Regions from separate parts of the Phyllobacterium sp. CL33Tsu genome, predicted to be linked through region 1. Evidence: riboswitches for the same ligand, from Rfam matches in the RefSeq annotation. Region 1 holds a riboswitch; each other region holds the start of a gene.
What was found. A riboswitch is a leader RNA that binds a small molecule or an ion and turns the genes downstream of it on or off. The one in region 1 is predicted to bind thiamine pyrophosphate.
Positions count from the first base shown of each region.

Region 2: another riboswitch for thiamine pyrophosphate. It lies ahead of thiB (thiamine ABC transporter substrate binding subunit); the one in region 1 lies ahead of thiC (phosphomethylpyrimidine synthase ThiC).
Region 3: another riboswitch for thiamine pyrophosphate. It lies ahead of BM074_RS05200 (ABC transporter permease); the one in region 1 lies ahead of thiC (phosphomethylpyrimidine synthase ThiC).

Region 1 covers NZ_FORJ01000002.1:471,029-478,726, forward strand. Annotated here, with positions in the region: gene BM074_RS11890 (sulfate ABC transporter substrate-binding protein) at 1-558, opposite strand, end outside; gene BM074_RS22720 (hypothetical protein) at 795-1,100, shown strand; gene BM074_RS11900 (RrF2 family transcriptional regulator) at 1,278-1,727, shown strand; gene BM074_RS11905 (thiazole synthase) at 1,744-2,517, opposite strand; gene thiS (sulfur carrier protein ThiS) at 2,520-2,717, opposite strand; gene thiO (glycine oxidase ThiO) at 2,714-3,673, opposite strand; gene thiC (phosphomethylpyrimidine synthase ThiC) at 3,677-5,479, opposite strand; TPP riboswitch at 5,627-5,745, opposite strand; gene BM074_RS11925 (NADPH-dependent FMN reductase) at 5,796-6,362, opposite strand; gene rpsU (30S ribosomal protein S21) at 6,559-6,831, opposite strand; gene BM074_RS11935 (RidA family protein) at 7,072-7,416, opposite strand; tRNA gene BM074_RS11940 (tRNA-Lys) at 7,503-7,578, opposite strand; gene BM074_RS11945 (PhzF family phenazine biosynthesis protein) at 7,694-7,698, opposite strand, start outside.
Region 2 covers NZ_FORJ01000001.1:1,704,196-1,711,893, forward strand. Annotated here, with positions in the region: gene BM074_RS08285 (M48 family metalloprotease) at 1-1,236, opposite strand, end outside; gene thiQ (thiamine ABC transporter ATP-binding protein) at 1,441-2,193, opposite strand; gene thiP (thiamine/thiamine pyrophosphate ABC transporter permease) at 2,186-3,820, opposite strand; gene thiB (thiamine ABC transporter substrate binding subunit) at 3,825-4,841, opposite strand; TPP riboswitch at 4,886-5,004, opposite strand; gene BM074_RS08305 (thiamine diphosphokinase) at 5,378-6,022, shown strand; gene BM074_RS08310 (hypothetical protein) at 6,109-6,390, shown strand; gene BM074_RS08315 (glycine zipper 2TM domain-containing protein) at 6,663-6,995, shown strand; gene BM074_RS08320 (ABC-F family ATP-binding cassette domain-containing protein) at 7,128-7,698, shown strand, end outside.
Region 3 covers NZ_FORJ01000001.1:1,042,553-1,050,250, forward strand. Annotated here, with positions in the region: gene BM074_RS05170 (sialic acid TRAP transporter substrate-binding protein SiaP) at 1-800, opposite strand, end outside; gene BM074_RS05175 (FadR/GntR family transcriptional regulator) at 824-1,576, opposite strand; partial or broken gene BM074_RS23255 (lytic transglycosylase domain-containing protein) at 1,956-2,294, shown strand; gene thiD (bifunctional hydroxymethylpyrimidine kinase/phosphomethylpyrimidine kinase) at 2,497-3,291, opposite strand; gene thiE (thiamine phosphate synthase) at 3,288-3,950, opposite strand; gene BM074_RS05195 (ABC transporter substrate-binding protein) at 3,965-4,918, opposite strand; gene BM074_RS05200 (ABC transporter permease) at 4,963-5,706, opposite strand; TPP riboswitch at 5,815-5,917, opposite strand; gene BM074_RS05205 (TadE/TadG family type IV pilus assembly protein) at 5,966-6,925, opposite strand; gene BM074_RS05210 (ABC transporter ATP-binding protein) at 7,073-7,698, opposite strand, start outside.

The DNA.
Region 1 (7,698 bases):
CAGTTTCTTGACGAACTCCTGAGCTTTCGCTTCATCCTTGTTGTTGGCTTCGAGCGCATAGGCGTAGGCAGCCAGATAGGTATAACGCGCATTGCCCGATGTCTTGGGGTTGGGAAACACGACCTTGACGTCGTCGCGCACAAGATCATCCCAGTTCTTGATGTGCTTGGGATTTCCCGCCCGAACGAGGAAGGCGGGAAGCGAGTAATAGGGCGAGGAATTATTCGGCAGGCGGGACTGCCAGTCGGCAGGGATGAAGTTGCCCTTGTCGTGCAGGACCTGAACGTCGGTGACCTGGTTGAAGGTCACGACATCGGCGTCGAGCCCTTCAAGGATCGAGCGCGCCTGCTTGGACGAACCGGCATGCGACTGGTTGACGGTGATGTCCTTGCCCTTCTCGCTCTTGTAGGCAGCGGAAAACGCCTTGTCGATCTGCTCGTAGAGTTCGCGCGAGATATCGTAGGAAACGTTGAGGATTTCGCTCGGCTCGTCGGCCGCTTTCACCGCATTAAGGCTGAGGCCGAGCGCCACAGCCGTCAAAACCAATAGTCTTTTCATGGAAAACTCCCGCACAGGCCGGGAGCGAACGCACCGGCAATGATGACCATTGCCACTCTGGTTCAAGATGGGCAATTTTTGCCAGAATGGCCGGAGCGGGCCCGACGCGGAAGGACTTTTGTTCTATTGTTAATGCAATAAATGAAACCAAATTCTACAACTGTAGTGGCACGGAGCAACTGCCTGCAGCGCGTCGCTCCGACCGCCGGATATGCCTGCGATTACCAGAAACCGCGATGCTGCCAGCACCAGAGAAAGTCTTCTTCCGTCCAATTGCGATGGCGCTTGGCGGACGCTTCATCGCAGTCGCGCTTCTTGGAGTCGCCGGTATCCAGCTCCAGCGTTTCTGCTGTAAATACGTCGCGCCACAAGCGTTCGGCCCGATTGAAAATGCTCGATACTTCACTGTACATCGCGACCTCCGAGAATGGTTTCGGTTGCAGAGTGCAGTTGCCTTTTGGGGTCAACCGATAGCTGATGATGACGGCTTGAAATCATTTGTCAATAATCTCTACCGTTTCAATCGTGTATCAAACGTGTGAACCTATCTTCGGCAAAGAGGCAAGTATCTTAATGAATTCTTATTTTTCAGCGCCTTACACGCCATTTTTAAGCCATTCCTCCGCCGCAAAAAAACTTAAGATTTTTAACACTTCTACAATGGAAAATGGTATGCGACGGACTATGACTGCAGCTGAAACGGTGGTCAGGCAGAGAAAATGATATCGCAAAAAGCCAAATACGCACTGCGGGCTCTTGTCGTGCTCGCCAGGGCGGATGCCGAGAAAGCGCTCTTTATCTCCGACATCGCCGAAGAGCAGAACATCCCAAAGAAGTTCCTCGAGCAGATTCTTCTCGATCTGAAGCGTCAGGGCATCGTCATGAGCCGTCGCGGCAAGATGGGCGGGTATCTGCTACTGAAATCCGCGGAGGACATCACTTTCGGCGAAGTGCTGAGGCTCATCGACGGACCGATTGCGCCACTCCCCTGCCTCAGCAAGATCGCCTATCGCCGCTGCGAGGATTGCGCCAGCGAAGCGACCTGCGAGATTCGCCATGTCTTCAACGAGGTGGCCAATGTGACGCGGGGCGTCCTCGACAAGACAACCATTGCCGATTGCCTCGTCTACGGCGAAAACCACAACGTCGCAGCCTTGCTCGATAGCTGACTGGCCGAGGCGTTTGCTAGCCAAAAACTGCCTTGCCGATCACCGGCGTTGACGGCACGGCAACATCGCGCGGCTCGAGCATGCCGGCGCGAAATGCGGCGTAGCCGGCCTCCGTCGCCTTGGCGAAGGCGCCGGCCATCGCCACCGGATCACCTGCCTTCGCCACGGCCGTGTTGAGCAGGATCGCATCAAAGCCGAGTTCCATCACGATCGCCGCATGGGACGGACGGCCGAGGCCGGCATCGACAATCAACGGGACATCCGGGAAATGACCGCGCAGCGAGCGAAGCGCATGCAGGTTCAACGGGCCTTGCGCCGAGCCGATCGGAGCGCACCATGGCATCAGCACCTCGCAGCCGGCATCGATCAGCCTCCCGGCGACGACAAGGTCGTCGGTCGTATAGGGAAAGACCTTGAACCCCTCGTTGCTCAGGATACGCGCGGCCTCGACCAGCGTGAAAACATCCGGTTGCAGCGTGTCGTGATTGCCGATGACTTCGAGCTTGATCCAATCCGTGGCGAAGAGATCACGCGCCATCTGTGCCGTCAGCACCGCTTCCTTCGCCGAATGGCAGCCGGCCGTATTCGGCAGCACGCTTACGCCGGAAGAGCGAATCAACGACCAGAACCTTTCGCCGGAACTTCCACCCGCCGTTTCGCGGCGCAAGGAAACCGTGACGACCCCAGTGCCTGAGGCCTTAATGGCGTCGAGCAGAATTGCCGGCGATGGGTATTGCGCGGTTCCGAGGAGCAAATGTGAATGAAGTTCGGTGCCGTAAAGCGTCAGCATGCTCAGCCTCCCTGCCGCGGCGTCAGAATTTCGATGCGGTCCCCCTCCCGGAGCGCGCAGTCTGTACGCTCGGCCGAGCGGACGAGTTCGCCATTCAGCGCCGTCGCCAGCCATTCGCCCTCGAACTCCAGCTCGCTCAGCAGCGCGTTGAGGAATTGCGCCGCGACCTCCCGCGTTTCACCGTTGACGATGAGTTTCATTGCGCCTTGTTCCTTTCATCGAAAATCATGTCCGCAGCCTGCAGCGCCATGGCGGGAGCAAGCAGGAAACCGTGGCGAAAAAGTCCATTGATGCTGATTGCATTGCCGTTGCGGACGACGCGCGGCAGGTTGTCGGCATAGGCTGGCCGGATACCGGTTCCAGTCTCCACGATCTCAGCCTCGCCAAAGGCGGGATGCAGGCTATAGGCGGCATTCAGCAGTTCCATCATCGAACGCGCTGTGATCGGCCCGGTCGCATCGCTTTCGATCATCGTTGCGCCGACCATGAAGGTCTGTCCTGCCCTTGGCACGATGTAGACGGGAAAGCGGGGATGAATGAGCCGTATCGGCCGCGACAGGGCAACATCCGGCGTGCGCAACAGCAGCATTTCGCCGCGCACGCCGCGAATGTTCTCGTCCTGCGTCGCGCGACCGACACATTCTATGGTCCACTCGAAGTCCGACGGGGCCGACAGATCGGTTTCGAAAGAAACACCGGAGGCTGCAAGCTTTGCGGCAAGGCCGACCAGCGCGTGGCGAGGATCAAGATGCGCTTCGCTGGGAAAATGAAGCCCCTTGCGAAAGCGGCCGGAAAGGTCGGGCTCAAGCGCCGCGATCCCTCCTTCATCGACCATTTCGAAGCCGGACGTGCGCGCGCCAAAGCGGTCGAGTTCCTTATGGTCGCGTGCCGGGGCGAGGACCAGCGTGCCGTTCCGGGTCACGCTGCCGGGCAGTGCTTCCTCCCACCAATCAGCTGCCGCTCGTCCAAGCTCGACGACGGCCTGCTCGGCGCTTTCCCTTTCGCAATAGGGCGCTAGCATACCGCCAGCATACCAGGATGCGGCCCTTAGGCCTCCGGGCGCTGGATCGACCACGGTCACCTCGATACCGCGCACCATCAGTTCATGCGCGACCGCCAGGCCGGCAACGGCCGCGCCTTTGACAAGCACCGCCATGGATCAACCGCCATTTTCCAGCGGCATATAGAGATCGCCGCCCTCGCGGAATTTCGCCGCCATCGCCGCCATGCCTTCCTTCTGCGCCTCCGCCCTGATGTCGTGCGAAATGCGCATCGAACAGAATTTCGGCCCGCACATCGAGCAGAAATGCGCCACTTTGTGCGCTTCTTTCGGAAGTGTCTCATCGTGATAGAGGCGCGCGGTTTCGGGATCGAGCGACAGGTTGAACTGGTCTTCCCAGCGGAACTCGAAACGCGCCCGCGACAGCGCGTCGTCGCGCAGTTTCGCCGCCGGATGACCCTTGGCAAGGTCGGCCGCATGGGCGGCGATCTTGTAGGTGATGACGCCGACCTTGACATCGTCCCGATTGGGCAGGCCGAGATGCTCCTTGGGTGTGACGTAGCAGAGCATTGCTGTGCCGAACCAGCCGATCATTGCTGCGCCGATGCCGGAGGTGATGTGATCGTAGCCGGGTGCGATGTCTGTCGTCAGCGGTCCGAGCGTATAAAATGGAGCCTCGCCGCAAACGGCGAGCTGCTTGTCCATGTTCTCCTTGATCTTGTGCATCGGCACGTGGCCGGGCCCTTCGATCATCACCTGGCAATCCTTGGCCCAGGCGATCCGGGTGAGTTCGCCGAGCGTCTCGAGCTCGGCAAATTGCGCCGCATCGTTGGCATCGGCGATCGAGCCAGGCCGCAGCCCGTCACCCAGGGAGAAGGAAACATCATAGGCGCGGCAAATATCGCAGATTTCCGCGAAATGCTCGTAAAGGAAGCTTTCCCTGTGGTGATGCAGGCACCACTTCGCCATGATCGAGCCGCCGCGCGAGACAATGCCGGTCACCCGGTTGACGGTGAGCGGGATGTAATGAAGCCGCACCCCGGCATGGATGGTGAAATAGTCGACGCCCTGTTCCGCCTGTTCGATCAGCGTATCGCGGAAAATCTCCCAGCTCAGGTCCTCGGCGATACCGCCCACCTTTTCCAGCGCCTGATAGAGCGGAACCGTGCCGATCGGCACTGGCGCGTTGCGGATGATCCACTCGCGGATATTGTGAATATTGCGCCCGGTCGAAAGGTCCATGACCGTATCCGCGCCCCAGCGCGTCGCCCAGACCATTTTCTCGACCTCCTCGGCCATCGAAGAGGTGACAGCGGAATTGCCGATATTGGCATTGATCTTGACGAGGAAATTGCGGCCGATGATCATCGGCTCGAGTTCGGGGTGGTTGATATTGGCAGGGATGATCGCCCTGCCCCGCGCGATCTCGTCGCGCACGAATTCGGGCGTCACATAGTCCGGTATTGCCGCTCCGAAGGATTCGCCGTCGCGTACCAACGCGCTCCTCGCCGCTTCGCGGCCAAGGTTTTCGCGAATCGCGACAAACTCCATCTCCGGCGTAACGATGCCTGCCCGCGCATAGGCGAGTTGGGTAACGGCACGGCCGTCCCTGGACCTGCGTGGCCTGCTGAGACCGGAGAAAGCCGGCGTCAGGCGTTCACCGGTCGCAAAGCCATTATCGGCAGGGAGAACGTGGCGGCCGTCATAAACAATCGTGTCGCCCCTCGCCTCAAGCCAGGCCTCCCGCATGCGTGGCAGGCCCTGCGCAATATCGATCGTCACGAGCGGATCGCTATAGGGACCGGACGCATCATAGACGGTGATATTGGGCTCGCCCGCCGTCGGATGCACGGCAATTTCGCGCATCGGTACGCGCAAATCCGCATATATGCGCCCGGCCTTGTAGACCTTGGTCGATGCCGGGAGCGCGCCGGTCGAAACGATTGGAGTAATTGCGGTCATCATCAGGTTCCTTTGCTCCGCGAACGCTCAAAAACGCCCGCCAGTTCAAATTGCCCGCACGCCATTATGGCCATGCAGGCGCGAAACCCAGTTCTGTGCCGGAAGGATGAAAGGCTTGTGCGAACTACAACAGGAGATCCCTGGCCCGCGCAGACTTTTGCACCGTCCCTACGCCAGTATGAACTGGATCAGGTTCAACGGGTCACTGCGCTTGCCGATGGCCAGCAGTATCTCAGCCCCTTGTCGGGACCCCCCTGGTGAATGTCTCTAAGAGACCCGCCTGCAACGCTGTTGTCAAGCGGGTCAATACGTCAGGTCAGGTGCGCAGCGGCTTCAGGGCCTCTGCCCACTTGGCAAGCTCCGCCAGCATTGTCGCCGCGCTGCCCGTCATCGATTCGGTGGCTTGGAAGACGCCTTCATCATCAATGAACTGCTGATACGAATGCACGGCAACGCCGTCGGGAATCGGCATCATGCGCAAGCCCGCAACCAGCCCTTTTACCGACTCGACCGAGCGCAAGCCGCCGGATACGCCGCCATAGCTGACAAATCCGGCCGGTTTGTAATTCCACTCCTTGGACAGGTAAATCAAAGCGTTGATGAGCGATGGCGGAGCAAAATAATCATATTCCGGGGTAACGAAAACGGTTGCGTCTGCCGCATCGACGAGGCTGCTCCAACGCTTGGTATGAGCCTTTTCATATTTCAGCATGCGGGGATGATGCGGTTCATCAAGGAGAGGCAGGTTTATCTCGGCAAGGTCGATCAGCGCGGTTTCGAACCGGGCATCCAAGCTGGCAAATTCATGAAACCACTTTGCGACTGCCGGACCGCCACGACCGGGGCGTGTGCTGGCAATGATAATGTTGAGCTTGAGCGCCATATGCTTGTCTCCATGATGCATGACTGAATGCCTGCATGAATAGGCAGGCTATTGGGCCGCGCAAGGAGGCACTTTCTGGAAACCGCCCAAGGGATGATCCCGGCCGACCATTCAGGGCCAGGAAAAACGAAACCCGCCCGGGCAAGGCCGTGCGGGTTTTCTCGCTATAAAAATGACCGGACGGGCCGGTCACCGACTATCGGTTGAAATCGCCACCGCTATTGCCATTCGGACGCGGCGGGCGTTCCTTCTTCTTCGGTCCTGGCAGGAGACCTTCGCGCTGTGCCTGCTTGCGCGCTGCCTTGCGGGCGCGGCTGACGGCTTCAGCTTTTTCACGGACACGGCGCTCGGACGGCTTTTCGAATGCCTGGCGCGCCTTCATTTCGCGGAAGAGACCCTCCCGCTGCATCTTTTTCTTCAGGACCCGGAGGGCCTGTTCAACATTGTTGTCTCGAACGAGTACTTGCAATCGTTTTCCTTACCCATGCTTGCCTCGTCTTGCGCAATAGCAATTGGCTACAATCAGACAAGCGTTTGAAGAATTGCCCCTGTGGCAATCCGGAGAAGCGCGGACTTTATGCATTTCCGCGCCAAAAATCCAGCCTGCCCGAGCAATTTACTCGGGCTTTGCTGCAAAGAAACCGCCTTTTACGGCAGGATGGTGACAACCGCTTCAAGAATAACGCACATTGACGTGCGCCAAACCGAATCAGAGAGCGGCGGTGACGATGATCTCGACCTTGTATTCGGGCGTTGCGAGCTTGGCTTCGCCGGTCGCGCGCGCGGGCGTATTGGCCGGATCGACCCAGCTATCCCACACGGCGTTCATCTCGCTGAAGTCCTTCATGTCGTCGAGCCAGATAATGGCCTGGAGCAGCTTCGACTTGTCGGTGCCGGCTTCCTTGAGCAGGCGATCGACGGCCGCAAGGACATCCTTGGTCTGCTCGGTAACACTCTTGCCCGGGCCACCCACCTGCCCGGCGAGATATACCGTGTTGCCATGGATAACGGCCTGGCTCATGCGCGGACCAACTTCAATACGACGGATGCTCATGGAAAGTCTCCTCTAGCGTTTGCCGGCAGGTTGAGCCTGCCTCGCGTGCATGAAAAAAGGGCCATGCGGCCCTTTTTTCGAAAGAATGGTGGGCACAGTAGGGATCGAACCTACGACCCGCTGATTAAGAGTCAGCTGCTCTACCAACTGAGCTATGTGCCCGTCAGCCGCTGTGACGACCGAAAGTGAGGGCTCTATAACGGGGCATTTCCTGCCTGTCCAGCCCTTCTTGAAAACTTTATGACGGCCGCGCACAGGAACAGCGCAAGGCAGCATATCAAG
Region 2 (7,698 bases), on a different contig from region 1:
GGTGAGCAGGCGGAAGCTCTGGATAACGGTCTGTGACGCAGGGTTGAGCGCGGCGCTTCCGGCCGGCGCGGCGGTCAGGAACCGGTAAATGCGGTTGCCGGCGTTGACGACGAAGATGTCGAACTCCCAGCGGTCCGCCCGTGCCTTCGCCGTCGCTGCGGGCATGCCATTGAAAGTCGTCGCGGTGACGCTCGCATTGTCGAGCCCGGTGACCCAGCCACTGCGCATATAGTCCGTCATCGAAGGGTTACCGGAGACCTGCGTTCCATCGAACCTGATGGCCACTTCGCCGGGGCCGGTTGCCATAACCGCATCGGCGCTGTTGTCGATGACGAAGCCTTCCGGCACTGTGAAGCTCACGCCAAGCAGCGGGTGAACGAAGCTGCGGCCGCGGACAAAACCCTCCTCGGGCGTATCGCCATAGAGGATGCCGTCGATGCCTTGCAGGAATGAATCGCGATCGGTGGTGCCGACGCCGGGGGCCCCAACCCGCCGGGCGTGGCCGCGGGCAAGCTCGATGCGCTGTGGCGCGGACGGGTGGCTCGCCAAAAAGTCGAGACTGGCGTCCGTCGCCCCGGAAACGCTGCGGAAATCCGCATAGGAGGCCATGGATTGCAGGAAGCGAGCGGCGGCAAACGGGTCATAGCCTGCCTCGCCGATCATCTTGATGCCGATCGCATCGGCCTGCAATTCTTGGTTGCGTGAGAATTGCGCCATGCGCAGCTTGCCGCGAATGAGGGCCTCGCGACCGGCGCTATCGTCCTGGAGGACTTCCGAGACGACACGTCCGGCAATCTGCGCTTCCTGTTCGCGCTGCTGCCGCTCGATGCCATGGTTGGCGATGACGTGACCCATTTCGTGGGCAATGACGGCGGCAAGCTCGGCGCTGTCATTTGCAAGCGCAAGCAGGCCGCGCGTCACGTAGAGATAGCCGCCGGGCAAGGCGAAAGCATTGATGTTAGGCGAGTTCAGAATGGTGATGCGGTATGTATGGGTCGGATTGTCGGACACGGTGGTCAGGTTGCCGACGACCTTCGCAACCATGCGCTCAAGCTTGGCATCCTTGTACTCGCCGCCATAGGTTGCAAGGATGCGCGGATGCTGTTCGGCGCTGAGCTTTGCCAGCCGGTCGTTCTTGCTGACATTGTCCACGGTCACGGGGTTGGAGGAGGGGCCAATGGCGTCCTCCTTGGTCACGCTCAGCACCTGGCAACCTGACAAAAAGGCGAGCAGCAGCGTTGCCGACGCAAGATTCCTGCGGCGGGTGGCGGGAGGGAACCATCCGTGGCTCAATTGCAGATCGTGCGGACCCAGAATCATATCCTCGTTGTCATCGCGAAGCAGCAGACTCGCGTACCATCCTTCTTGCTATCCCGATGAACTGTCCTGAGCAAGAATTTCATGGTTTTTTCTTAAGTAAGCCAAGGCGTCGAAAATATGTCAAAGGTCAGAGTCTTTCGCACCGAGGTATTTCCGCAACAGCGATGGTCCCTGTTCGGATAAAAGTTCCTGTGCGGGTCCTTTGGCCGCGACCGTGCCATTGTCGAGAAAGACCAGGATTGACCCCATGCGCAGCGCATCGTCAGGATGATGCGTGACCATGACCACGGTCATTGCGGTTTCGCGCTGCAGGGTTTCGACGAGGTCAAGCATTTCATGGCGCAGCGCCGGGCCCAGCGACGCAAAAGCTTCGTCGAGCAGAAGTACCGGCCGCTTTCGCACCAGAGCCCGCGCAATGGCGACGCGTTGGCGCTCGCCGCCGGACAAGGCTTCAGGCTTCCTTTGCTCCTTGCCGGCGAGACCGACCTTGCGGATTGCTTCCATGATTGTGGCACGGTCGGCGTCGTCAAGGCGCAAATCCGGCCGACGGCCCAGTCCGACGTTGGCCGCGACATCGAGATGAGCAAACAGATTATTTTCCTGAAACACCATCGAGACGGGCCGCTCGGCAGGCGCGGCGTGGGTCACGTCCTTGCCCTCGATGAAAATGCGTCCAGACTTTGCCGGCTCGAAGCCGGCGATGAGGTTAAGCAGCGTCGATTTCCCCGATCCGCTCGGCCCGATGATGGTGACGATGGAGGAAGGCTCGATGACAAGGTCGAAATGCATCGCCATCTCGCCATAATCGAAATCCACCGATTCAAGGCGGATTTCCGCGCCATGCCGCGATCCTTCACTGGTGTGTTCAACCATCGCTACGCACCTCGCGTGTCTTCAGGCGGTTGGCGCCCCTGTCAGCAAGGATCATCAGGAGCAGGCACAGGCAGCCGAGTATCAGGGCGAGACCGGCCGCATCCTGAGTGCGATAGCTGCCCATGCGCTGCAACAGGAGGTAGGGCAGCGTCTGGACAGCGTCATTTCCGAAAAGCGCGATCGTTCCGAGATCGCCGAGCGAAAGCGCCATTGCGAATGCAAAGGCAATCCACAAGGGCTGCCGCAATACCGGCCAGTCGATGAGGCGGAGCCTGTTCCATCCCCTGATGCCCAGTTCGGCGCAGAGCCGGTTATGGCGGCTCGCCGCCGTATCCCAGGCCGGTCGCAGAATGCGGTATGCAAATGGAATTGCCATCGCCGCATTGACGCTGACGACCATGAACGGCGCAAGCCTGAACGGGTCTACGAAATGGCGCGACAGGATGAACCACCCCGCTCCGATGACGATCGGTGGCACAACCATGATGAGGCTGGCGCCAAGGTCAAGGGCGCGTTCAAAAATGCCGGGCGTTCCGTAACGGCGGCGGTTTGCGATGTCCTCGCGTGCCGTAACGAGGACGAGCGAAATCAGCGTTGCGAGAAGGCCGGCGCCAGCGCCAAGGCCGAGGCTGGTTAGGATTGCCCGCCACACCTGCGTTTCGCCCAGCAGACGCGAAAGATCGGCAGAAAGACCGGAAACCACGGTGCCTGCCATTGGCAATCCGACGAAGAGCACGCTGACGAAAATGAGAATAGCATCCAACGACCTTGCACGGGCAGAAGGCCTATCGAAGCGGCGGGCCGTCGTGCGCAGGCTGAAACCCTCCTCCGTAGGACGGCCGGCCATGCTGAGGAGCAAAAGTACCGCGACCGTCAGGGTCAGCTGCAACAGGGTGAGCGATACGGCGCGCGCGATATCGAAGTCGAAGTGGAGCGCCTGGTAGATCGCCACTTCCAGCGTTGTCGCGCGCGGCCCGCCGCCAAGCGTCAGCACGATGGTGAAAGACGTAATACACAGCATGAAGATCAGCCCGGCAATGCCGGCAAGATTGCGCCGTATTACCGGCCATTCGATCAGGCGAAACTGCGCCAATGCGCGCATGCCGAGCTGAGCGGAGAGCTTCCAGTAATCTTCCGGAATTGAATCGAGGCTGGCGAGAATGAACCGCGTTGCCAGCGGCAGGTTGAAGAACACGTGGGCGATCAGAATGCCAGTGAGGCCGTAGATGTTCGGTATGATTTCAAAGCCGGATTGCGCAAGCAGTGCAGCGAGAAGGCCGTTGCGTCCGTAAATGCTGGTGATCCCGAGCACAGCGACAAGCGCGGGCAGGGCTAGGGGCAGGGCGAAAAGGCGCAAGATCATCGGCCGCCCCGGAAAATCAGGATTGGCATGGAGGGCCCGGGCCAGCGGGATGGCAAAGGCGATCGAGAGCAGCATTGAAAGAACGGCCTGCAACAGGGTGAAGCGTGCAACTCTCCACAAATAGCTGTCGAATGCAGCAAAGCCTTCGGTATTGCCACGCAATGCCTCGCTCAGGAGACCGAGCAAGGCTCCCCCCGCAAGCAGGGCGAGAAAGGCCAGGGCGAGTGCCCCGGCCAAAGGTTTGAGGGAGATGGTGGGCGTCAATGCGTTACAGGCTCATCGACGCAAGCCACTCGTCGATCCAGGCCTTGCGGTTCTTGGCGACTTCCTCCGGCGAGAACATCAGGGTCGTTACGGGCTTTACCAGCCTGTCGAAGGCCGGGTTCAGCGGCGCGCTGGTTTTTGCCGCCGGGAACATCCAGTTGTTTTCCGGGATGGCGTCCTGGAAGGCAGGCGAGGTCATGAAGGCAAGAAATTCCTTGGCCAGCGGGTTCTTCGCGCCCGTCGTGGTCTGGCCCGCGACTTCAACCTGCAGATAGTGGCCTTCGGCGAACGAGGCCGCCTTGTAGCGCTCGGTCTTTTCGGCGATCTCGTGATAGGCAGGAGATGTCGTATAGGAGAGGACAAGCGGCGCTTCACCCTTGGTGAAGAGGCCGTATGCTTCCGACCAGCCGGGCGTAACGGTCAAGACGCGGTTCTTGAGTTTGGCCCAAGCTTCGCCCGCCTTGTCGCCATAGACCGATTTTACCCACAGGAGCAGTCCGAGGCCCGGCGTCGAAGTACGCGGGTCCTCTATGACGATCTTCTGTTTCGGATCGCCTTCGACGAGGTCCTTGAGGCTCGCCGGAGGGTTCGTCAGCTTTTCCGTGTCATAAATAACGGCAAAGTAGCCATAGTCGAAGGGTACGAAAGTATCGTCCTTGTAGCCACCCGGAATTACTACTGCCTTCGTATCGATGCCGTGCGGCGCGAAGAGGCCGGTCGCTGCCGCTTCATAGGTGAGGTTCGTATCAAGACCGAGTACAATGTCCGCCTTCGTTGCAGTGCCTTCGAGCTTCAACCGGTTAAGAAGGGCAACGCCGTCGGTCACGGCAACGAAGTCGACCGTGCAACCGCAGTGTGTTTCGAAAGCCTCCTTTACCTTGGGGCCGGGGCCCCACTCTGCGGTGAAGCTTTCATAGGTATAGACGGTGAGCTTGCCTTCGGCGTTGGCACCCGCCGGGAAAGCGAGGGCCAGCGCACCGATTATGAGTGCAAATTTCAATAATGTCGTTAGCGGCCGCATCGGCGCCTCCTTAGCTTGGTGTTCAAAAGGATTGGTGCGCCGGCTGTGATGCCGCGTCTAATCCCTCCGCCGGTACAAACCGGATCAGGTTCCGCGGGTTGGCAGGTGTTTCACCTTGTGCCTCTCAGCCTGTCATTTCTGGCAGGCACCCCGTTAGAGCGTTGCAAAGATTAAAGAAAAACATTGGTCGGCGCAAGCCGATTGCCCGTCTTGCGTGTGGTTGCGATCGCAATTTTGGGGGCCAGTTAGTCCGCGCTAATTAACCCGGATTTGTGTGAAGCCATGCGCCCGCGAATCTGCTAGATTTCCCTTCAGAACAATAAGAAGACTAAGGGGGCAGAAATGTTCGAACTCACGGATGGGGCCATGCTGGTGGTCATCGCCATCGCCACGGCAATCGGGGCTTACATATTCTACGGTATCTCGCTGGTGCAGCTTACAGGGTTTTAGCATTCGCACGCATGCCTTTGCCCGGCAGCTTCATGTCACGCTGAACGACGCTATGCGGCGCGGGTGCCGCATGCTATGGCCGCGTCATGAGCAAGTTTGTCATTCTTCTCGGCGGAACCGTCCACGCCAATGATCGCCTCAGGGACCTCGTCGCCGGTGCCCGCGTCCTTGCGGCCGATGGCGGCATAGCACATGCCGAAGCCCTCGGCCTCGAACCCGAGCTTTGGCTCGGCGATTTCGATTCGACGTCGCCCGAACTCGACCGGCGTTATGCGCATGTTCCCCGTTCGGTTTTCCCGGCTGCAAAGGATATGACGGACGGCGAGCTGGCGCTCAACCAGGCCTATCGGCTCGGCGCAACCGAGGTCATTCTGTGCGGGGCGTTCGGCGGTTCGCGCACAGATCACACGCTCCTGCATCTCACCATGGCGACCGCCCATGCGGCCGAGGGCCGCAAGATAATCCTCTCCAGCGGTGATGAAGAAGCGCATCCGCTGGTCGCAGGTTCCTATAGGTTCGATTTCCCCGAAGATACGCTCTTCAGCATTGTTGCATTTTCGCCATTGCACGGCCTTTTTATCGAAGGCGCGCGCTGGCCGCTGCAAAATATGGAACTTTCTTTCGGTTCATCGCTTACTGTCTCGAATTCGGTACGCGGAACTCTCCGGGTATCGCTCGATTCAGGTAAGGCAATCCTGATTGCTGCCTTGCAACCGGCATCCGGCTTGTAAAAAAAAGCGCTAGATGTAATTGTTGCAGGACAGCATTGGGGACGCAAGCTGTTGAAATTTGGTTCTAACAACGGGAGAGGTCTTCCATGTTGAAAAGTTTGTCCACGATTGCAGTCGCCGGACTCCTGGCGTTTTCGGCCGCAGGGTGCACCACGTCTGATCAGCGCGTCGCCGGCTACGGCGTAGGCGGTGCGGCATTGGGTGCATTGGCTGGTGGTGCAATCAACGGTGGCAAGGGCGCCCTTGCAGGTGCTGCAATCGGCGGTGCCGGTGGTGCTTTGGTTGGTGCTGCCACCAACAACAATAGCAATCGTTATTGCACATACGAGAATCGTTATGGCCAGCGTTATCAGGCTCCGTGCCGATAATCGGTTATTTCTTGCATAAGAGCAGGCCGGGATTTTCCCGGCCTGTTTTTTTGGCCAGGGCGGAGTAGCCCAACGACGCTACTGATCGTAGGTGAGCGTGGCGTACGCGGACCCTCCACCGGTTTCATACAGCCATGATCCTCGGGACACGAGCCGAGAATGTCGACGAGGGCTCCGTCATAATTTGTTGGTAAGCGCGACGGAAAACTTTCTTCTGCCTTATTGGCACAGCAGGGTCCGCCGCATCTGTTTTGGACATGAAAGGATTTGTCATGAAGTTACGTCTGACCGCGATTGCGGTATCCGCGCTGCTGGCCGTCTCTGTTGCCGGTTGCGCAACGAGCGAGCAAAACGTACGTGGAGGGACGGGCGCCCTGATTGGCGGTGGCCTGGGTGCGATTGCCGGCCAGGCGCTGGGGCATGACACGAAGAGCACGGTGGTTGGTGCAGCAGGCGGTGCCTTGCTCGGTGCCGCAATCGGTACCGTAACGACGCCGCAAGGCCAGACGCAGAACCTCTGCCGCTACCAGCGGCGTGACGGCTCGATCTATACCGCGCCTTGCGAAGGCAATGGCGGCGGCGCCTATGGCGGCAGCGGATACTGATTTTCAACGCACAGTCCAACGACGGGCCGGAAAATTCCGGCCTGTTTTATTTGACAGGGGCACGTTTCTCGCCGAAAAGGCCATGCGCCCGGCCACTCCCGGTCTGCCTGTACCGCTGGATTTGATTTCTTCATGGCCCCACCACTGCTTCGTCTCGACCAGATTGCGCTGACATTCGGCGGCACGCCGCTCCTGACCGATGCTGCGCTTTCCGTCAGCGAGGGTGATCGCATTGCCCTGGTTGGACGCAATGGTTCGGGCAAATCGACGCTGTTAAAAATCGCGGCCGGCTTCATTGCGCCGACCGATGGCGAGGTGTTCAAGCATCCGGGCGTGACAGTGCGCTATCTCGCGCAGGCGCCGGACATGGATGGCTTTGCAAATGTCCACGACTATGTGGAAGCTGGGCTCGGACCCGCCGACGACCACTACCGCGTCGGCTATCTGCTGGAACATCTGGGGCTTACCGGCGAAGAAAAGCCAGACAATCTCTCGGGCGGCGAGGCGCGCAGGGCGGCGCTTGCCAAGGTGCTCGCGCCGCAGCCGGATATCCTGCTTCTCGACGAGCCGACGAACCATCTCGACCTGACGACGATCGAATGGCTGGAAGGCGAACTTCGCCAGATGCGCTCGGCCCTCGTGGTCATTTCGCATGACCGGCGCTTTCTCGAAAACGTCAGCCGTGCGACGGTGTGGCTGGATC
Region 3 (7,698 bases), on a different contig from region 1:
GTACGCTCGGCCGCTTCCTGCATGACCTCGCCGAAGATCTTCTTGTCCTCGTCGGACAGGCTCGACCAGAGCTGCTTGGAGACGACCGTATTGAGATGGTCGACAATATGGCCGGTCAGAACGATATTCTTCTGCACCTCGTAGAACTTCTTAGCTTCGATCGTTGTCAGCGGATTTTCCTGGGCCTCGACCGTGCCGTTCTGCAGGGCGAGATAGACCTCGGCGAAGGCGATCGGCGTCGTGTTGGCGCCGCAGGCGCGCGGCATGGCAAGATAGGCGGGAACGTCCGGCACGCGGATCTTCAGGCCCTGCATGTCCGAACACTTGCTGATGGGCTTGTTGGACGTGGTCTGGCGGGTGCCGTAATAGCTGACGGCGGCGATGTGGTTGCCGGTCTTTTCCTCATAGCCAGCGGCGAGACGCTTGAAGACGTCACTTTTCGTATAGGCGATCAAATGCTCGGGACCGCGGAAAATATAGGGGAAATAGGTCACGCCGATCGGCTTGAAATCGCGCGCTGCGAAGCTCGATCCCGAAATGATGATATCGACGGTGCCGAGCTTCAGGCCCTGGTTGATGTCTGCTTCCTTGCCGAGCTGTGAAGCCGGAAAGACATCGATCTTGTAGCGCCCATTGGTGCGCTTGTTGATTTCTTCGGCGGCCCAGACGGATTCCGTGTGGAACGGCTCCGAGGTTTCATAGACGTGGGCCCATTTCAGAGCGGTCTGGGCCTGTGCCGCCGCAGCCGAAAGTGCGAGCGCGGCCACCGCTCCCATAATGGCCATAAGCTTGATCTTCATGTCCTTCTCCTCCCAGATTGAAATCAGATCGTGGTGTTTCGTGTCGAGCCTTTCGGCGGATGACCTTTCTCGCTTTCGAGTTCCTCCTCGAAGCTCCTGGAAAATCTCGATTGTGATTGCTGCAGATGAAACTGCATCGCCGCCTTGGCGCGAGCAGGATCGCCCGAAGCGATCGCATCTCGAATTGCCCGGTGTTCGGCAAATGCCTCACGCCAGGAAACCGCGCTCTCGAAGTAGCTCGCAAGCCGCTCGAAAAACGGTGTCATGCGCTGATCGAAGAGCTGTCCGACGAACCGCTCGAGCACAGCATTCTCTATGATGCCTGCAATGGTGGTGTGAAATGTCCGGTCGAGCGCAATCGAAGCATGCGGATTATTGAAGGTTTTCCCCATCCTGGTCAGCACGGCATCCATGGCTTCGACCTGTGCCGGCGTCACCACTTTGGCGGCTTCCTCGACGATCGCACATTCGATGAGCGAACGGGCACGCAGCAGTTCGAACGGGCCTTCAAGGTCGTCCGAGGGGGCGAGCACAGGCTTTTCTTTGCGTTGATTGGTGACGTAAACGCCCGAACCCATGCGGATATGGATCAGGCCTTCGACTTCCAGCGCAATGAGCGCTTCGCGGATTGTCGGGCGGGAAACACCAAGTTCCTCGGCAAGTTCGCGTTCGCCGGGCAATCGTTCGCCAACGGCGAATGAACCGCATTCGATCAAATCACGGATCTGTTCCGCGACCTGCTGATACAGGCGGCGCGGCTGGATCGCTGCGAACATTTGACCTCCCCGCACGGCTTCTCTCCGCGCATGACTGGTAAACTGGCCTTACCAATCATTAACTGATACATTGATATATATGTTGGAGTCAACCCGGCGCACCTCGCGCCTCGACCTCAGGCAATTGTTACACATTGTATCGGAAAGTGATTGCCGTCGGCACACGCGAACAAGCTAAGAGAAATCTCGATACTCTGACTTCTTCGACCGGTGACCAATGCTGTCTCAAAACCGATTGCCGCGCGCCTTCGCCGCCCTGAGCCTTGCCTTGGTTCTGGGTGCTTGCTCGACAACCGATCCGAAGCTTCCGACCGCGGCGTCGATCCCGGTTCCCGAGGCTGCGCCACGCGTGGCGGCAACTGACTCTCGGCCTTTAGCCAAGACATCCGACAAATCCGTCGATGGCCTGATCACAAAATACTCGGTCGCCTATGCTGTGCCGGAATCCCTGGTCCGCCGTGTCGTGAAGCGTGAAAGCCGTTTCAATCCCCAGGCACGCAACGGGCCCTATTGGGGACTTATGCAGTTGCTTCCAGCGACTGCACGCGGCCTCGGCCATGACGGTAACGCCAAGGATCTGCTCGATGCGGAGACCAACCTTAAATACGGGGTGAAGTATCTCGCTGGGGCCTATAAAGTGGCGGACAACAATCCGGACCAGGCAGTCCGCCTCTATTCACGCGGGTATTACTATCAGGCCAAGCAGAAGGGCATGCTCGACGTGCTCGAACCTTCGGCAGAGCCCGTACAGACCGCTCTTGTTGCGACGTCATCGGAAGCAAGTACGGCCCCTGCCGCGCAGGCGACGAGCGCCCTCATGACGCCGACGGAACTTGCCTATGCCGACGGCAAGGTGGTGTTTCCGGCGGTGATCCCGCTGCCCTTCGAGCGGCAGGATTTGCTGGCCTCCACAATCGTGCCTACCACCACCGGTGGAAATGGTGCACGGGTCCGCGCCCCCGCCCCACTTTGAGCTCACTGCCGGCGAGCATCGCTGACGTCACGTAATCCTTGGCGTGTGCCACGGCATCGGCCAGAATCTCGCCCTTGGCCAGTTCAGCCGTGATGGCGGAGGCAAGCGTGCAGCCGGTTCCATGATCGTTATTCGTGGCAATGCGGGGGCTGGAAAACCATTCTTGCGTTTTTCCGTCCCACAGAAAATCGCTGCTCTCCGGTCCGCTGCCATGGCCACCCTTGATCAAAACTGCTGACGGACCGAAAGCCAGCAGAAGCTCGGCCTGACGCACCATTTCGGCCGCATCGCCTGCGACGGGCCGCCCGGTCAGCAGGGCTGATTCCGCAAGGTTGGGTGTGACGAGGGTTGCCTTGGGGAGAAGCACCTGCCGCAACGCATCGATGGCTCCCGGTTCGAGTAGCCGATCACCTGAGGTCGCGACCATCACCGGGTCGATAACGAGCGCCCTGTCCCAGCCGCGCAGGCCGTTGGCAATGCTCTCGATCGCTGCAACTGCGGAGACCATGCCGATCTTGATCGCGGCCACGTCAATGTCTGACAGAACGGCATCGATCTGCGCGCTTATGATCGAAGGCGAGAGATTTTCGATTGCTGTCACGCCCTTTGTGTTCTGGGCGGTGATGGCTGTGATGACGCTCGCGCCGTAGACGCCAAGCGCCGAGAAGGTCTTCAGGTCCGCCTGGATACCTGCGCCGCCGCCGCTATCGGAACCGGCAATGGTCAATGCGATCGCGGTCATCGCCGTGCCTCGAGCGCCTTGTCCACTGCCTCGCGCAGTATTTGCGCAGCGGCCTTCGGGTCGACCTGCCGAAAAATGGCCGAAATGACCGCTATGCCATCGGCCCCGGCTTTGATGGCCGGTGCAGCGCGCGCGAGATCGAGGCCGGCAATAGCGCCGATCGGCAGGTCGGGCTTCTTCGCCCGAATGACCTGCGCCAGACGTTGATAGCCGTCAAAGCCGATGGGACCGTCGGGATTGTGCTTGGCCGGCGTTTCGAACAGCCCGCCGATGCAAGCATAGTCGATATCGCCAGCGATGGCGGCTTCGGCATCGGATTCGTTCTTCACCGTCAAACCGATGATCGCATCCGGGCCAAGCAGACGACGGACGTCGGCGACCAGCATGTCCTCGCGCCCGACATGGACCCCGTCGGCACCCGTGGCAAGCGCCACGTCGACCCGGTCGTTGACGACGAACGGAACGCCGCTGCCGACCAGCGCTGCCCGGATCGCATGGGCACGTTCCACCATCTTTCGTGTTGGCGAATTCTTGTCGCGATATTGGATGATCGTGGCGCCGCCTCGGGCCGCAGCAAGCACCAGAGCACCAAGGTCATGCTCGTCGCCAATAGCCTCGACATCGACAATGGCATTCAGCCGGAAATCTACTTTTGGCATGATCTTCTCTTTCATCAGAGCGAAGGAGGTTGGGAGAGTTCGACGGCAAGGTCGCCGACGGCGGGGATCGATTTGATCAGTCCTGCTTCGTGCAGGAAGACACCGAAGCGTTCGTAGCGGCTGCGATCGAGAGCTGCCGGCCGTTTGGCGAAGCGTGGCAGCGTATCCATCCACGCCTGCCTGTTCAGCGGATTGTCGAGATCCGGATAGGCCTTGATGAAAATCTGCCAGCTCTCGTCCGGGTGATTTGTAAGGTAGATCGCCCCCTTTTCGACAGCGCCGAGAAAGCGCGGCAGGCGATTGTCGGTCACGAGATCCCGGTGCGTGACGAAGATGAGTTCGTCATAGACCGGCACGCCGTGCTCCTCGGGAAAGAAGGCGCGGCCGCTATGACCCTCCTGTGCCATCTGGGTCAGTTCAAAGTTGCGGTAGGCTCCGACCGTCGCATCGACCTGCCCGGCGATCAGCGAGGCCGAAAGTGCGAAATTGACGTTGATCAGTTCTACATCCTTGATGGACATGCCTTCGGACTTGAGCATGGCGCCGAGCATCGCATCCTCGAACCCGGAGACCGAGAAGCCGACTTTCTTGCCCTTCAAATCCTTGAGGCTTTTGATGGGACCATCGGCCAGCGTCATCACCGTGTTGAGTGGCGTTTCCACCAGCGTCCCGAAGCGCACCAGCGGCAGGCCGGCGTCATGGTCGAGGTAGAGATTAGGCTGGTAGTGGATGGCGATGTCGGCCTGCTTTGCCGCAACGAGGCGTGGCGGCGCGGCCGGGTCTGCTGGCGGCATCAGATTCACATCAAGACCGGCATCGGCAAAAAATCCCTTCTCGCGGGCGATGACAAGAGGGGCGTGGTCCGGATTGACGAACCATTCGAGTAGAACCGTCAGCTTGTCGGCGGCTCTTGCAGGTGCGGTTGCGGCGCAAAGCGCAAGACATATGGCGAGGATCAATGAGCGTATGCGGAACATCGTTTGTCCTTTGTTGCATCGATGAGGAGAGATGGTCATGTTTCCGGCGCCCACGGGGTAAGGCGGCGGGTCAGGGCGTCGACGAGAAAGCGCAGGATCACGGTGAGGGCGGCGAGGATCATCAGTGCCGCGAACATGGTTTCGGTCTGCATGCGGGCATTGGCTTGCAGCATGACAAAGCCGAGCCCGCGCGACGAGCCGACCCATTCGCCAATCACGGCGCCGATCGGGGCAAAGACGGCGGCGACCCGCAGGCCCGATCCGAGCGAGGGCAAGGCACTCGGAACCCGAACGAGAAGCAGGGTTGCGAGCGGCGTCGCTTGCGTGAGCGAAGCCACATCAAGCAGATCGCGGTTGGTTCGCTGCAGGCCATCGGCAAAGGCCGACGCCACGGGAAAGAAGATGATGAGGCTTGCCATCACCACCTTGGAGGCAAGTCCAAAGCCGAACCACAGAACAAGCAGCGGCGCGATGGCAAACACCGGGAGTGCCTGCAAGACAAGAAGAAGCGGCCAGACGACATGGCGGAAGGCAGGAATGGCGGCGACGAGCAGCGCGATGACAATGCCGGCGAGCGCACCGAAGGCCAGTCCAAGCAGGATCTCGATGAGCGTGATCGATGCGTTGACGCCAAGATATTGCCGCTCTTCGACCAGCGCCGACACCACCGCAATTGGCCCGGGCAGAATGAATCGCGGAGGCTGGAATAGCCAGACCGCCACTTGCCAGCAAGCAGCGACGGCGGCAAGCGCCGCGACCATGCGAGTAACGAGGCGCATGGTTGGCAGCTACCGCCGCAGTTCAGATGTCAGGATGTATGGCACGCTCTGGACTCCGTCGCTTTTGGAGATCCGGTCATGCGCGAAGGTGAAGCTGAAAAGGCGCGAACTTTGCTCAATTCCCGTTCCTACGCCGGCATGACCCGGATCAGGTTCAAGGGTCCAGCTCGACGCTATCTCAGCACTGTACAGTGCCCCCCTCGGAATGAAGCGATGATGGAGCGGCGCGAGATCAAAGTCAATCGCGCCGCGTCAGGTCCTAGTGGGTCAGGCGAACGTTCTCGCCGTCGACCGATTTACAGGCGGCCGTGATCTTGTAGTAGAAGTCCTGGTTGGCCCAGCCGCCGCCGTCTTCCCACGCATGGCTATGGGGCGTGTTGTCACAATTCATCAGATCATCGAGTGGGGGCTTCGATCCCACCGGCAGTTGGACGCCATCGACGAACAAATGGTTGACCGTGTTCGGATCGTCGGTTTTCAGCGTGGAATTGTATTTCGAATAGCCCGACTCATTTGTGGCAATGCAATCGACGTATCGCGATTTTCCGGCGTTCTTGTCCTTGTAGCCGACATCGCAACCGTCATTTTTGATTTCCATCTTGAGGTACAGCTTGGTGTAGTCACCGAGATCGAATGTGATCGGAACATTGATGTCCGGGTCTGTTTTACCGCCGCCGTTACCATTGTAGAGGTTATGGTCGGTCGCGGTGTACTTGATGGTGCCGACGACAACATCCTTGCCATTGCGCACGACGATGATGGAAACTTTCTTGAACCAGTAGCCCGTAACCTTGTCGATCGTGATCTTGGCCGTCGTCGGCTTCAACGGCGCGAGCGCCGTGGCGTTGACGTTGATCGGCATGTTGTCCTTGTTGAGAACATGCATGAACAGGGTGCTGGTCTGGCCTCCAAGAGTGATGGAAACCTTTTGATTTTCCGTGCTGAAGTTCAAATTGATATCTTCAGCGCGCAGGCCGAGATTTGCCTGCAGAAAGGCGCGTGCCCTCGCCTCGGCGGCCGCTTTGTTGGAACCGGTAAAGACCGAGGCTGCCGCAAGCGCCGCGGCGTCGGCCGCATTCTGCAGCCGAGAACGGTCATTGCTGGCGCGGCTATAATCCACGGCGAGCCCGGCAAACCCCAGGAGCGGTACAAGCAGCAAACCGAATGTGATCGCGGTTGCGCCGCGGCGGTCTTTTATGAATTGACGTAGATACTTCATGGCCCCACTCCAGTCGATGAGCGCAACCATCAGTTGTCCGGCGTAAATGACGGCTTATGAAATTCGTTCAGATTTTCACGATCTGCCCTGGAACGGTCGTCGGGGAAGAAATGCGTCTGCAAATGGTAAATGTTCGATGAAGCTGCATTAGGCGTTTTGAACGACAGGGCGGACAAAACCCTGGCTCGCAACAAGGAGGTTGCGCGTGTAGTCCTGCGTTACATGGCGCCGGGCCAGTTCCGACGCGGTGAGCCGTTCTACCTCCGCGCCGTGTTGCATTACCATGAGCCGGTCGCACATGTGCGTTACGACTGCGAGATCATGGCTGACCATGACGAATGTCAGCTTACGGTCGCGGCGGATCTTTTCGAGAAGATTCAGCACCTCCGCCTGCACTGATGCGTCGAGCGCAGAGGTTGGCTCGTCCAGCAACAGGATCGATGGTTCGAGAATCAGGGCGCGGGCGATGGCGACACGCTGGCGCTGGCCGCCTGACAGCTGGTGCGAGTAGCGGAAGCGAAAACTGGAACCGAGCCCGACCTCGTCAAGCGCCCGCAAGATGCGCCGCTCGATATCGCCGAATCCATGTACGGCGAGCGGCTCAAGGAGCAATCGGTCGACGGTCTGGCGCGGATGCAGCGAACCATAGGGATCCTGGAACACCATTTGCACTTCGCGGTAAAAGGCCTTTGTGCGCGATGCGCCGAGCAAATTGCCATTGACCTCGATCGTCCCCGCGGTCACGGGCGCCAGACCCGCCACGGCGCGCAGCA